2 regions of the Acidilutibacter cellobiosedens genome follow, and region 2 is predicted to be linked to the other one. Evidence: riboswitches for the same ligand, from Rfam matches in the RefSeq annotation. Region 2 holds a riboswitch; the other holds the start of a gene.
What was found. A riboswitch is a leader RNA that binds a small molecule or an ion and turns the genes downstream of it on or off. The one in region 2 is predicted to bind S-adenosylmethionine.
Positions count from the first base shown of each region.

Region 1: it holds a riboswitch for S-adenosylmethionine, as region 2 does, so the genes downstream of both, EQM13_RS13895 (M20 family metallopeptidase) here and EQM13_RS06550 (methionine ABC transporter ATP-binding protein) in region 2, are expected to answer to the same signal.

Region 1 covers NZ_CP035282.1:2,888,235-2,896,121, reverse strand. Annotated here, with positions in the region: gene EQM13_RS13905 (cobalamin B12-binding domain-containing protein) at 1-681, shown strand, start outside; gene cysK (cysteine synthase A) at 1,265-2,182, shown strand; gene EQM13_RS18755 (hypothetical protein) at 2,397-2,621, opposite strand; gene EQM13_RS13895 (M20 family metallopeptidase) at 2,700-3,602, opposite strand; SAM riboswitch class I at 3,701-3,812, opposite strand; gene EQM13_RS13890 (sigma 54-interacting transcriptional regulator) at 4,042-6,798, shown strand; gene EQM13_RS13885 (PTS system mannose/fructose/N-acetylgalactosamine-transporter subunit IIB) at 6,948-7,430, shown strand; gene agaW (PTS N-acetylgalactosamine transporter subunit IIC) at 7,430-7,887, shown strand, end outside.
Region 2 covers NZ_CP035282.1:1,392,328-1,400,214, forward strand. Annotated here, with positions in the region: gene ppsA (phosphoenolpyruvate synthase) at 1-125, shown strand, start outside; gene EQM13_RS06525 (CDIF630_02480 family spore surface protein) at 171-338, opposite strand; gene EQM13_RS06530 (HD domain-containing protein) at 466-1,059, shown strand; gene EQM13_RS06535 (GNAT family N-acetyltransferase) at 1,240-1,842, shown strand; gene EQM13_RS06540 (MetQ/NlpA family ABC transporter substrate-binding protein) at 1,962-2,759, opposite strand; gene EQM13_RS06545 (methionine ABC transporter permease) at 2,772-3,413, opposite strand; gene EQM13_RS06550 (methionine ABC transporter ATP-binding protein) at 3,414-4,418, opposite strand; SAM riboswitch class I at 4,540-4,640, opposite strand; gene EQM13_RS06555 (hypothetical protein) at 4,877-5,083, shown strand; gene EQM13_RS06560 (spore coat protein) at 5,102-5,380, shown strand; gene EQM13_RS06565 (HAD family hydrolase) at 5,579-6,235, shown strand; tRNA gene EQM13_RS06570 (tRNA-Leu) at 6,315-6,391, shown strand; gene pyrB (aspartate carbamoyltransferase) at 6,533-7,456, shown strand; gene EQM13_RS06580 (aspartate carbamoyltransferase regulatory subunit) at 7,459-7,887, shown strand.

The DNA.
Region 1 (7,887 bases), 1.5 Mb from region 2:
AAAATGGGAGTAAAAGATTATATTTCACAATATATGTTTAACGTTCCTGCATCAATATCTCCTAAGATGGACTTAGCCAAGATGTTAGCAATGATAGAGCTTATTGAAAACTTAGAAGACGAGAATTTTAGGGTTTACCGTCAAGCGAGAGCCGGCCTCGCAAGTTTTCCTACTAATCTATACCAGGCAAAAGGACAGTTGGCATCATCTGCTTATCTATCTATGGCTATAAAACCTCATATATACCACGTAGTAGGATATTGTGAAGCTCATCATGCGGCAACAGCAGATGATATAATAGAATCCTGTATGATAGTTAGGGGAGTTTTGAAAAATATATTCTTGGGAGATATAAATATGGTTGACGATATAGATGTTCAGAGAAGGAAGGCTCAGCTTATAAAAGACGGCAGCATAATAATAAATTCCATTAAGAGTCTATCTAACAGTTCAAAAGATCCTCTAACAGATCCTGTTATTCTTGAAGAAGCGGTTAAAATAGGTATTCTTGATGCACCTCATTTAAAAGGAAATAGTGCTGCATGCGGGAAATTAACTACAAGAATTGTAAATGGAGGAATGTACCCCTTTGATGAGAAATTGAACAGGGTAATTACTGAAGGAGAGAGAATTGAAAGAATAATGGCCGGAGATATTGATTATGAAATAAATATTTCATAAAAATAGCTATAGAGTTTTAAAATAAACTATTGACTTTTTTTTGAATATGAATTATTATGAATGTATAGTAATTTAGTATGAATTAAATTTTAAACGCTATGATCAAGGAAAGTATGATATGAAAGATATACAGAGAGGAGTTCAGGCGGTGAGAGAACTCTATAGTTGGACATATCAAAAGTGCTCTTGGGAGTGTTAAGTCGAAACCGTAGGGAAAGTAGACTGTTACGGAATTCTTCCGTTATAGAGATAAGGCATGAAAGTGCCGGATTTAAAGATGGATGTTTGTTCATCTAAACAGAGTGGGACCGTGGAAGCAAAACTTCTGCCTCTGAAATTGTTTATTTCGGAGACAGAAGTTTTTTTGTTTCAATAAATTTAATGCTTTTTAGTAATTCATAAAATAATAATATTTTGTGAATGAAGAAAGGCTTCCATTGAGACATTAATATATTAAGGAAACCTTTCTTAAAACCCATTTTACGAAAAATCTATATTAAGGTAAACAGGATTTTTCTATGGGTTATAAAAAAGCTTAAAGGGCATAAATTTAGTATTAAAATATTAATTTGGAGGGATTTAAATGACAGTTGCAACAAATGTATTAGAGCTAATAGGCAACACACCTATCGTCAAATTAAACAAATTGGTAGGGAAAGATTATGCGGATATATATGTAAAACTTGAATATTTTAATCCGGGTGGAAGTGTTAAAGATAGGCCAGCACTATATATGATTGAAAAAGCTGAAGAAGAGGGAAAGTTAAAAAAAGGATATGTAATAGTGGAACCAACAAGCGGAAATACCGGAGTAGGTCTTGCCATGGTAGGTGCTGCAAAGGGATATAAAGTTATTCTTGTTATGCCGGAAACTATGAGTATAGAAAGAAGAAATTTATTCAAAGCTTTTGGAGCAGAGGTTGTTTTAACTCCTGGCTCAAACGGGATGAAGGGAGCAGTAGATAAAGCAGAAGAACTTGCAAAGCAAAATTCAAATTATTATATACCTTATCAGTTTGGCAATGAAAATAATACTCTTTCCCATATTGAAACCACAGCTCAAGAAATACTCAAAGATCTGGGGAGTAACATAGATGTATTTATTGCAGGTATAGGTACAGGAGGCACAGTTACAGGAGTAGGGAAGGTTCTAAAGGAGAAGAACAGTAATGTGAAAATAGTAGGCGTAGAGCCAAAATCTTCACCTTTATTGTCTGAAGGAAAAGCAGGTCCTCATAAAATACAAGGAATAGGAGCTAACTTTGTTCCAAGTATACTGGACCTTGATTTATTGGATGATATAAATACGGTATTTAATGAAGATGCCATTGAAACTACAAGACAACTGGCAAGGGAAGAAGGGATACTTGTAGGAATTTCATCGGGAGCAGCGGTCTATGCAGCACTACAATGGGCAAAGAAATTAGGAAAAGGCAAAACTGTATTGGCTATTGCTCCGGATAATGGAGAGAGATATTTAAGTACGGGAATATTTAGCTAAAATCAATTTATTTGTTGAAGTATTATTATCATAAAATTTACAAAACTAAAAAATAATACGGATTTTTTAAAATCCGTATTATTTTTTTAACTATATGAAAATTCCATTTATCCTAATTTGGATTTTCCGTAAGATGAGTTTCAAAAAATTTGGAGGAGTTAATTTATATTAAAAAAGAAACTTACAATTTTAAATATGTTACAAAATTAAATTGTTAAAATTCATTAGCTTCATTCTTTAATTGATATTCAAACTCGTCTTTAATTTCTTTCAACAATTTTTTATTTAAAATTAATTTTAATCCTGTTAAAGCCAATGTTTTAGCTCCTAATAAGAGGGCTCTGTCACCATCCTTTGAACGAGCGGCTTCCCTAAATTCTATTGTATGTCCTACTAAATTGTCAGGACCTATTTTAACTGAAGGCTGAATAGTTGGCACTACGTGACTGATATTTCCAACATCACTGGATCCACTGGCTTTATTTTCCGGCGAATGAATATCTAAACCAAAGGATTCTCAGATTTCTTTAAAAACATCGTCAAATTTTTTATTAGGCAGAATATTATCAACTGAATTTTGAAATTCAATAATATTTACCTTTGCTCCGGTAGCAAGAGCGGCACCATTAGCAATGCCTTTTATTCTTTGAGTGACTTTGTCGCATTTAATTTTTGTATCTGCTCTTATGAAAAAGCGGGCTTTGGCATATTCAGGTATAATATTAGGCGCATCTCCACCATGGGTAATTATTCCATGAATTCTTACATCACTTGTTACATGCTGACGCAGAGCATTTATCCCATTAAATAAAAGTATAACTCCATCTAAGGCATTAATCCCCTTTTCGGGAGCTGCTGATGCATGAGCGGATTTTCCTATGAATTCAAAATCAAGGGGATTTACCGCAAGAGATTTTCCTGTAGTATATGTTTTATTTCCGGGATGAACCATTAAACAAGCATCGATTCCTTTCAATAGATTATGCTTTACAAAACTTCCTTTGGCACTTCCGTTATTTCCTCCTTCCTCGGCAGGAGTGCCTAAAACTACAACTTTTCCTCCCGTTTCGTCCAATACTTTTCCTAAAGCAATTGCTGCCGCGGCACTACTGACTCCTATGATGTTATGGCCGCAAGCATGACCTAATTTAGGAAGTGCATCATATTCGGCTAAAAATCCAATGGTAGGCCCCGATAAATGAGAAGATTCCTTTTTTGCAATAAATCCTGTGGGATGACCTGCTACATTTTTTTCTACGCAAAAACCTTCTGATATTAAAAGCTGTGTTAATAGATTACTGGCCAAGATTTCCTCATTTCCTATTTCAGGGTGATCGTGAATCTCATGACTTATGGAAATATACTTAGAACTATTGGATTCTACATCTTTTAAAATCTTTTGTTTTATTTCTTCTGACATTTTAAGCATCACCTTCTTCTGACATATTATGAAAATGAAAAACCTCTTCTTAATTTAAAGTAAGAAGAGGTTTATATCAAAAGATGATACATTCGCTCTTCTTATCTTCCAAGCTATAAAGCTTGCTGGAATTGGCACAGCATTCTCTAATGAAAAGAATCCGCTGCCGAAGTTTCATAGGGCCAGTCCCTCCACCTCTCTGGATAAGAAGTTTTTCATATTCAATTATTAATAATGAATTATACAAGCATTATTTAAAAATGTCAACAAATTTTTTTATAATCCATCGTCACTTTACTTTATAGCATATAAGGCTTAAATAGGGTATAATGGATTAAATAACAAAATAATAAGAAATATTTTAAGTACAATTTTATGTGGCAGCTAAACGTTAAAATATAAAATTTAATGTTTAGCAAAGAAGGAGAATAAGATAAGTATGAAAAGGAACAAGGATAAAGTATATAATTTTTTAAAAGTTATGTCTTTAGATTTGTGTAATAACAAAAAGAGAGGTGTAACTGCCAGCGAAATATCAAAAGAATTAAATATCAAAAGAAATGTTGCAAGTCATTTGCTGAATGAATTGTATATGGAAGGCAAAGCAATAAAAATTAATACGAGACCTGTTTATTTCATAGACAGGGATGCCTATGAAAATAATTCTATATTGCAGAAAACGATTGGTCATGTGGAAATCGGAAGAGGAACGGCAGTTGAAAAATACGATCCCTTTGACAAGATAATAGGAAGTCATGGAAGTCTTAGAGAACAGGTCAAAATGTGCAAGTCGGCTGCTACATATCCTCCTGACGGTCTTCCCCTGCTTCTTATAGGAAATAGCGGTACAGGTAAAAGTTTTATGGCACAAGTTATATATGAATATGCAAAGAATAACAAAATAATAGCCGAAGATGCTCCTTATGTCATATTTAATTGTGCAGAATATGCAGACAATCCGGAATTGTTGTCGGCAAATTTATTTGGTTTTGTGAAAGGTGCTTTTACAGGTGCTGATAAGGATAAAATAGGGTTGTTGGAGGAAGCTAATGGAGGTTATTTGTTTTTAGATGAAGTTCATAGGCTGACTCCGGAAGGACAGGAGAAACTTTTTTTATTTCTTGATAAAGGAATATTCAGAAGATTAGGAGAGTCTAACAATTGGAGGTCATCAAAGGTTAGATTTATCTTTGCTACGACGGAAGAACCGTCTTTGAGTCTTATTAACACATTTTTACGTCGTATACCTTTAGTTGTAAGCATACCGGATTTGTTCAGAAGGCCTGTTCAGGAAAAATTGCAGATGATATACAATTTTTATCAGGAAGAATCAAAAAATATCGGAATAGATATTGTTGTCAGTAAACAGGTGATGGATGTTTTATTAAAGATCAATATATCGGGAAATATAGGAAAACTGAAGAATGCAATCAAATACAGTTGTGCGTCGGCTTATGGTGCATATGTAATGGACAGTGTTAAGATATTGAAAATACATTTATACGATTTACCTGCAGAAATTAAGACCAAAGTTGATTTTATTTTAACAGGAAGTATATTCAGCAGCATGTTTGTATCTAAAGATATACCTAAAGATTATGCCCCCAATGATATATTTGAAGATTCCACGATAAATAAAGAAACAGAGGTACTGCTTGATTCTATTCGGGATTATAAGAATAATAAAACCGATATACGGAATTTCAAGAAAAAAATGACGACAACCATAGATAAAGTTTTAGATAAAATTATATTTGAAGATATAGAAAATTATAATGACACTGTTTTTTATAATGAAACTAAGAAGGTTATACAGAATATTTTGAAAATTATGGAGAACTTATATGGAATCAGATATTACGGCAATGCATCCATCGTTTTTACATATTTGATAAATATAATGTATGATGGTATTACAAAAAAACTCGAAGGTAACTATGACTTTGAGGCTGCTTTGAATATTATAGAAGATGTTTTCCCAAAGGAATTTTTAATTGCAAAAAAGATGACAGGACTTATTGAGGTTAATCTTGATATGAAAACCGACAGATTAATATTAATTTATTTTACATTATATATAAATACATTTAACCAAGAAAATAACGGGGAAAATATTACCGCTGTAATTATTTCTCACGGATATTCTACAGCGAGCAGTATTGCAAGCGTTGCAAACAGGCTTCTGAGGCAGTTTATTTTTGAAGCTTTTGATATGCCTATAGAAATGTCTATTCAAGAGATTATGCATAAAATATGCAGTTATCTAAAGGGCATAAATACGTCTTCAGGGGTTATTATATTGGTGGATATGGGTTCTTTGGAGGAAATATACAGATCCATTGGGGATATTGTAAATGGAGATATAGGGATTGTGAACAATATTACTACTCAATTGGCCATAGGAGTAGGCAACAAGATAATAAGAGGAGAAGAATTAGAAAAAGTTGTATCGGAATCTGTAGCTGAAAATAATAATAGGTATAAATTTATTAAATATAACAGAAACAAAAAAGATGCCATAATCGTGACTTGTATGACCGGAATAGGAGTCGCGGTAAAAATAAGGGATTTATTTGCCAAATGCCTCATGGATAACAATATAGAAATAATTGCCTATGACTATAATAAACTTAAAGGAAATGGAACCGAAGATAAAATATTTAAGGAATATGAAGTAAAATTGATAATAGGGACGATTAATCCAGGGATTCAAGAGATTCAGTATTTGTCTTTGGAAGATTTAATACTCAGCAAAGGCTACAGTGCTCTTAAAAAGGCACTAAAAAATATTGCAGGTAAAGAAGATGTAGAGAAGATTAATCAGGCTATAGTAAAATTATTTTCACTGCAAAATGTTATAGAAAATATAACTATATTAAATTCCAACAAAATAATCGATCAGGTTGAAATTATAATAAATGATCTTGAGCGAAGACTAAAAAAGTATTTCACCAATGATTTAAAGATAAGTTTGTATATCCATATAAGCTGTCTTATAGAAAGATTGGTGATGAAGGAACCCATAATGTCATATAAAGGGCTGGATGAATTTAAACAGTGTCATGGACAGTTTATAAATTATGTTGATGAATCTTTTAGTGTCATAGCCGATGTTTACAAAATAGAAATACCTGTATCAGAGATTGCCTATATTTATGATATAATTAATTTAAAAATAAGTGATTTAAAGTTATAAAAAGTTGAGTAAATATTGAAATACTACAGTTTAAAGGTGTCTAATATTGAATTGAGGCACCTTTTTTTATTTGTTTTTTTATTATATTTATATGTTACACTGGTTGGTATGAATTTTGCGGTAGATAAATACCAAAAGGAGATGAAAATATGCCAATTGTATTGACAAGAATTGATAACAGGCTTATACACGGACAGGTTGCTGTATCCTGGTGTTCGGAGGTCAATGCTAATTTAATAGTAGTAGTTGACGACAAGGTTTGTGGAGATAAGACTCAGCAGCTGCTGCTGGATATGGCTGCTCCTCACGGAGTAGGTACTCGTTATTTTAGTATTGAAGAAGCTATTAAGAAACTGCCAAAGGCGGGACCGAACCAAAATATTTTTTTAATAGTAAGAGATGTAAGCATCATTATTAAGCTTATTAAAGGAGGTATTCCTATTAAAGAAGTAAATGTCGGGAATATGCATTTCAAGGAAGGTAAAAAACAAATATCTTCTGCTATTTCAGTTGATGAAGAAGATATCAAGGCTTTTAAAAAGTTGGGAGAGATGGGCATTAAATGTGAAGCTAAAAGGGTACCGACTGAAAACGGAACCGATATGATGAAATTAATAAAGGAGGCGGAATGATGTTATTAAAAGTACTGTTAATATCCATATATTCGGGGATATGCGGTTTGGATAGTGATAATGGTAATCTACAGATTTATAGGCCTCTTGCGACTGGGGCAATAATTGGGCTGATTCTTGGGGATGTTCAAAAAGGATTAATTGTTGGGGGTACTTTGGAATTGGTATTCCTGGGAGTAATGGCAATAGGAGGAGCGCAGCCTCCAAACAGTGTCATTGGAGGAATATTGGGAACTTCCTTTGCAATACTGACGAATGTTGATGCTAAAGTTGCAATCGGAATAGCTGTACCATTTTCTATAGCCGTTCAGGCCATCAGCAATTTAATATATACCGCAAATGCCGGATTTATTCATAAAGCTGATAAATATGCTGAAAAAGGCGATACGAAAGGTATAGAACTAATGAACCTTGCCGGAATGATTCCAATGTTTACTTTCTTTTTCTTAATTGCTTT
Region 2 (7,887 bases):
AATTCTTAGTTCAAGAGGGAATTGACAGTATGAGCGTCAATCCTGATACGGTCAATTATACCAGAAGGTTGGTTGCCTCTGTTGAACAGAGAATTATACTTAAGCAAGCAAGAAAATTAAAATAGACAGATAGACCCTATTATAGGCTGATATTTTGGTAGAATATCAGCCTACTTTTTATTTTCTTCCACCCATTTTTTGGCTTCTATAACTCCTCTGAGACTTGGTATGGATACTTTAGATTCAGGTTTTAATTTTTCCGTATCGTCATAAGCATTCATACTTTGAGGTTCAATGGGCATATCGGGTTTTTTAACCTTTGTTTTTTTCTTTTTCATATTTTCACCTCTTCCATTACTTATTATTTACATATCAGAAAATAAAATTCCGGGATAAACTTATTTTTTAAAAGAATCATTTATGGTAGACTAATAGGTGAATTCGAATTATAAGGGGGATGAAGATATGGACTTCAAGGAATTAGATAGGGAAATTGAATTTATTGTAGAACTGGACAAGATGAAGAGCATATTCAGACAGACGAGTCTTATAAACGGTACAAGGAGAGAAAATGATGCGGAACACTCTTGGCATTTAGCATTGATGACTATGATATTATCGGAATATGCCGATAACAAGATTGATGAATTTAAGGTAATAAAGATGGTGGTGATCCATGATTTGGTCGAAATATACGCAGGAGATACATTTTGTTATGATGAGAAAGGAAATATGGATAAAAAAGAAAGAGAACTTAAAGCAGCGGAGAAAATATTCGGAATGATTCCGGGGAAGAAAGGAGAAGAATTGAGGTCCCTTTGGGAGGAATTTGAGGCAATGAAAACGGATGAAGCCTTATTTGCAGCTTCCATGGACAGACTTCAACCCTTTATAATGAATTATAATTCTTCGGGAGGAACATGGAAAAAATTTAATATTTCAAAAAAACAGATACTTAATAGAATTGCCCCGTTGAAAAGAAGTTCAAAAGTGCTTAATGATTATGCGGAGAGACTAATTGAAGATTCTTTCAAGAAAGGATATATAACTAAAGAATAAGAACTATATTTTATTTGTCAAATTCAAATTTGTATGATATTTCTGCTTGCGATTAAGAAAGTAAGGTATGTTGGTGTAATCTGAAAGCTAATAGTATTATACAGCAGTGATTATCAATAGAAATAAGTAATAACGCTTTGTTTTCAAAAGCTGCTATAAATAAGAAAAGGAGACATTAGTATGAAAACAATTAGACTGGTTCAGGAAACAGATGCCGCAGAAATTCTGGCAATATATGAGTTCTACATTAAAGAAACAGCTATTACTTTTGAATGTGAGACTCCTTCCTTAGATGAATTTAGAAATCGCATAAAGGAAATATCATCCGAATATCCTTATATAGTCTGCTTGTCGGATAAAAAAATTATTGGATACGCATATGCGCACAGACAAATGGAGCGGGCTGCGTATCAATGGAATGCAGAGTTGTCTGTGTACATTGATAAAAACTGTTTGCGCTGCGGAGTGGGCAAAGCACTTTACAATACCTTGATTGAGATATTGCAGATGCAAAATGTGCGCAACGTATATGGGGGCATTACATCTCCTAACGAAAATAGCAAAAAATTGCATGAACACCTCGGATTTAAAAAATTAGGTGTATACCACAACACAGGATATAAGTGCGGCGCATGGCATGATGTTGCATGGTTTGAAAAGACTATTGGAAATTACGATCTTGACCCTAAACCATTCTTATCAATTCGAGAAATTGACAAGAAAACAATTATGGAAATATTGAATCGTCATAATGAATTGCTTAATTCCATGTTAGCAGAATAACATGGGGCAATGTTGACAATCTCAGATAATTCAGTATAGCCTGCAAAAAAATGCGCCTTAGCGCATTTTTTTGTTATGGAACTATATATGCAATTGGTAATTGTGTATTTTTCAAAGTTCTAAAATGCAGGGATTACTCCGCCATTATATTTTTCTTCAATGAATTTTTTTACCTTTTCGCTTTGGAGAGCTTTTATTAATTTCTGGAATTTTTCTTGGTTTTCTTCTCCGCCTCTTACAGCAACTATATTAGCATAAGGGGAGCTTTTATCTTCAAGTATTAAAGCATTTTTCGTAGGAACAAGATTAGCTTCAAGGGCATAATTTCCGTTGATTACAGCACCATCTACATCTCCGAGTACTCTTGGCAATTGAGCGGCTTCCAATGCCTCAAATTTTAAGTTCTTTGGATTTTCTGCGATATCATTTTCTGTAGACAAAATATTATCCGGATCTTTTAATTTTATTATTCCGTTTTCCTGAAGAAGCAGAAGTGCTCTTCCTCCGTTTGTAGGATCATTTGGAATCGCAATGGTACTTCCGTTGGGAATTTCATCTATGGATTTGTATTTTTTGGAATATAATCCCATGGGTTCAATATGAACAGCACCTATAGATACGATATTTATATTTTGCTTTTCTTTAAATTCGTTCATATAAGGGAGATGTTGAAAGAAATTAGCATCGATTTCTTTGTCGGCTAAGGCCGTATTTGGCTTTACATAGTCGGTAAATTCAATTACTTCGAGTTTAATTCCCTCTTTTTCTAAATCATCTTTAATCAAATCTACAATTGCTTTGTGAGGTTCGGGAGAAACTCCGATTTTTATTACATTTTCTGCACTTTCTTTTTTCCCGCACCCGGTGAGCAAAGTAAAAATTAAAATGGCAATTAATATTAAACTGAATTTTTTCATTATAATTCCTCCTTATTTTTTATTTAATTTGTGAGCCAATTTATTGCCAAATAGCTGTATTCCCTGAACCAGAATAATAATTATTATTACGGAAACTACCATTATGTCGGTTTGAAATCCATAGAGCCCATATCTTATGGCCAGATTTCCCAAACCACCTCCTCCGATAGCTCCTGCCATAGCAGAATAGCCGATTAAATTGATAACAGTTAGGGTAATTCCTGACACTAAGGAAGGCATAGCTTCGGGAATCAATACTTTAAATATGATTTGTCTGACTGTAGCTCCCATGGCTAAACTTGCTTCCACGACTCCTTTATCTACCTTTTTTAATGCCTCTTCTATTACTCTTGCAACGAATGGAGCGGCAGAAATGGAAAGAGGGACAATTGTAGCAGTCGTTCCGATGGTCGTTCCCACAATAATTCTGGATACGGGAAAAACGAGGATCATGAGTATGATAAAAGGAAAGGATCTTAGAATATTGATTATTCCTTCCAGAATCTGATTTAACATAAGCTTCTCCCATATTCCGCCTCTTTCGGTAATTGTTAATAATACACCTAAAGGGAATCCTAAAAGGAGAGAAAATATAGTAGAGAAAAATACCATATATATAGTTTCTAAAGTTGCTTCATATACCAGTTGCCCCATTTAAATCACCTCGAAATTGATACCTTGATTATTAAGCCAAGATAGGGACTTTTCTATTTCTTCATTTTCTCCGTCTACTTGAACAATCAAATATCCAACGCTCGTTTTATTTAGATCGTAAATATTTCCGGAAAGTATGTTTACAGAAATATTAAATTTTTTTATCATATCGGATACAACCGGTTTTCTTGCGTTTTCTTTACTAAAGCTTAGTCTTATTAATTTTCCGTGATCAATTTTAGGCAGTGGAACGAATTCATCGGTGTTTATATTCAGGCTGTTTATAAAAGAACGACTAATTTTTGTCTTAGGATGTCTGAATAATTCTTCGACAGTATTTGATTCTATTATTTTACCGTTTTCTATGATAGCGACTCTGTCACAAATATCCTTAACCACTTCCATTTGATGAGTAATCATGATTATGGTGACATTGAATTCATCTCTTATTTTTTTTAGCAATGCCAAAATCGATTTGGTGGTTATCGGATCCAATGCGGAAGTACCTTCATCACTGAGGAGTACTTTAGGGTTATTTGCTAATGCTCTTCCTACTGCTACTCTTTGTTTTTGACCCCCGCTTAACTGGGCTGGATAGGAATTTATTTTATCTTCTAATTCAACATATTTCACGAGTTCTTTTGTTCTTTTATCTATGTCTTTTTTATCCATTTTTTCCAATCGCAATGGAAAGGCTATATTATCGTATACATTTTTTGAGGAAAGAAGGTTAAAGCTCTGAAATATCATTCCTATTCCCTTTCTTTCTTCTCTCAGTTCATTTTTATTCAAATTTGTGATATTCACATTATCAATTATTATTTTTCCGCTGTCAGGTTCTTCAAGACGATTTATACATCTGATAAGAGTTGATTTACCTGCACCGCTCAACCCTATTATTCCAAATATCTCACCTTTTTCTATGTTTAAATTTATATTTTTTAAAGCAATAATTTTTTTATTATCTTGTATATAAGTTTTTGATAAGTTTTCAATGGTAATCAACAAATTCACCCCTTTAAAGAATTACTCTGTGAAGTAATAAAGACAATAAAATACCTCTCTCAATGATTTAAGGTTTTTTAAATAAAAAAACCTCTTTTCGGAAGAAAGAGGACTATATCCCCTCTCATCTCTCGGCAAGTATTACCGTAGGAATTGGCACCTTGTATTTACACAGGTTGCCGGGTTTCATCGGGCCAGTCCCTCCACCTCTCTAGATAAGAGTTTAAACTTACTATTAATTTGTATAATAAATATTCTAATAGTAATTTAAGTTTTTGTCAATATTTTTTAAAAATTAAAAACTATGTTTCCATTAAAAATTTTTTTATAATATTTTATTATAGTTAAAGTATTTTTCTATGAATAAAAAACTATTCTAAAATCTTAAATGAATAATAGACAAACTAAAGACACAAAATATTTAAGGAACAAAATATTTTGTGGAAAGGAGAAATTTTATGGCGCTTAAAAATACTGTTAATTTAGGAAATATTAATCAAAGTGAACTTCAAAGCATAAGGGAAATTGCAAGTTGTCATCAAACGATGGCTGCCAAATTTGATCTATACTCTAATCAATGTCACGATGCTCAGCTTAAACAGATGTTTAAGCAGTCCGGGCAAGATGCTCAAACTACCGCATCTAATTTAACAAATTCACTATAAAAATTAAGGAGGGATAATATGCAAGAAAAAGATATGGTAAGTGATGTTTTGACAGGAACGAAAGCCAGTATAGAATCTTATACCAAAGCTATAACGGAATGTTCCAATCAGCAATTGAGGAGCACATTGCAGCAACTTAGAAATGAAGCGGAACAATTTCAATATCAGTTATTCCAAATAGCAGAAAAAAAAGGATACTATAATCCGGCTCCTCCTGCTGATCAAAAATCTATTCAGACTGTTAAAACCGGCCTTTCATCTGGAATGTCCGGGACTTCAGGAATGAATATGCATTAAATCCAAATAGGAGAATATACTTTTTTGAAATCCCTTGAAATGAGATAATATTTCATTTCAAGGGATTTTTAGAATGGAAACAATTGATTAGATATTTCTAATGTATTGAATATAAAATACACTTGAGTTAAAATATATTAGGATGTCTTCAACATTTGAAGCATGAGACTTAAATAAATTTGCAGGAGGGTCAAGGCAATGGATTTATTGTTAACTATTTTTGACATGGACGGATTGATGTTTGATACAGAAAGAATATCATACGAAGCTTGGAAGGTAGCAGCTGAAAAGTATAAATTTGAGATAAGTTCAGAAACATATGAAGGGCTTATATGTAAAACAGAAGAAGATCTATTAAAAGAACTGAGATACATATATGGGGAAGCTGCTCCTATAAATGAATGGAGAAATTATATGAAGAAGGTAAGAGGAGAGATTATAGATAAGAATAAGACCGTCCGTAAAAAGAAAGGGCTGGATTCTCTGATAAATTTTTTAAGGAATAAAGATATTAAAATTGCTGTGGCATCTTCAAGTTATCGGAAAACTGTAGAAAAATATTTAAAACTTGAAAATTTGACGGACCATATAGATATAATTGTTTCCGGAGACGAGGTTTTAAACGGTAAACCGAATCCCGAAATATTACTAAAGGCTTGTAGCAAAGCCAATGTGGATACTTCAAAAGCGTTAGTTTTGGAAGATTCTTTACCGGGGATAAAAGCTGCAAAAAATGCAGGGATTAATGTTTTTCTTGTTCCCGATATGGTAAGAAACAAAGAAATTGAATCTTCAGCAGACAAGGTATTTAATAGTTTGGAAGAAGTTCGAATATATTTATCTTCTGTATTATAAAAATTAGAAAAATGGATATATAAAACAAAAAATATTTTTCTTGAAAGATTAATTATTCTATGTTAGAATATATGTAATTGCACGAGTGACGGAATTGGCATACGTATACGATTCAGGTTCGTAGTTTTGAGGGTTCGAGTCCCTCCTTGTGCACCATAAAAATACCTTTAAATTGATCCTGAGAGATCAAAAAGGAAAGTATAGGCAAGCTAAGCTGTGCCTTCCTTTTGAGGAAGGTTTTTTTATGTCCTTTTCATTTAAAATAGTCCAGTGAGGCTAAAAAGGAGGGAATATAAAATGCTTAAAGGAAGACATTTGATTGATCCATTGGATTTTTCGGTAGAAGAATTGGATGAAATTTTTTCTTTTGCCGAAGAAATAATTGCTGAGCCGAAAAGATACAGCAGTTTATGTAATGGAAAAATATTGGCTACATTATTTTATGAGCCCAGTACAAGAACAAGATTTAGTTTTGAAGCGGCTATGCTTCGACTTGGAGGAAATGTTATAGGCTTTTCCGAACCTAATTCAAGTTCCGTTTCCAAAGGGGAAAGTATCCCAGATACTATCAGAACAGTAGGTTCTTATGCGGATATTATAGCCATGAGACATCCGAAAGAAGGAGCACAAAAATATGTTTCCCATTACTCGCCTGTTCCTATCATTAATGCAGGTGATGGAGGGCATCAACATCCTACCCAAACTTTAACAGATCTTTTAACAATCCGAAAAGAAAAAGGTTCATTCGATAATTTAATTATTGGAATATGCGGTGATTTAAAATTTGGCAGAACAACTCATTCTCTTATAAAAGCCATGTCAAGATATAAAAATGTATCTTTTGTTCTCATTTCTCCTCAAGAATTAAAAATTCCCGATTATATTAAAACTGAAATATTGGATAGTAAATGTATAAAATATTTAGAGGTTGAAAAATTAGAAGATGTTATAGGAGATTTGGACATATTGTATATGACCAGAGTACAAAGAGAAAGATTTTTTAATGAAGCTGATTATATAAGACTTAAAGATAGTTATATATTAGATAAGAAAAAGTTGGACCTGTCGAAAAAGGATCTGAAAGTACTTCATCCTTTACCGAGAGTCAATGAGATAAGTATTGAAGTAGATGATGATCCTAAAGCGTGCTATTTCAGACAGGTGAAAAATGGGATGTTTGTTCGTATGGCTCTTATGGCCAAATTATTGGGGGTGGTATAATAATGCTTTATATTGATAGTATCACTAAAGGTATAGTTATTGATCATATAAAGGTAGGATGTGGATTTAAAATATTCAATTATCTCGGTTTGGATAAAATCCATTCCACAGTAGCCCTTATAATGAATGCTCCAAGTAAGAAATATGGTAGGAAAGATATAATTAAAATTGAAAATGATATAGATATAGATTTAAACTTATTGGGTTTTATTGATCCCAATATTACCATAAATATTATAGAAAATGAGAAAATAAAAGAAAAGACCAGGCTCTCTCTTCCTTCCAAGATAGAAAATGTGATTAAGTGTAAAAATCCAAGGTGTGTTACTTCAACGGAAAGAGATATTAAACATGTCTTTGTCCTGGTGGATAAAGAAAAGGGAATATATAAATGTCAATACTGCGATCAGATATATACAGGAGACATTTAA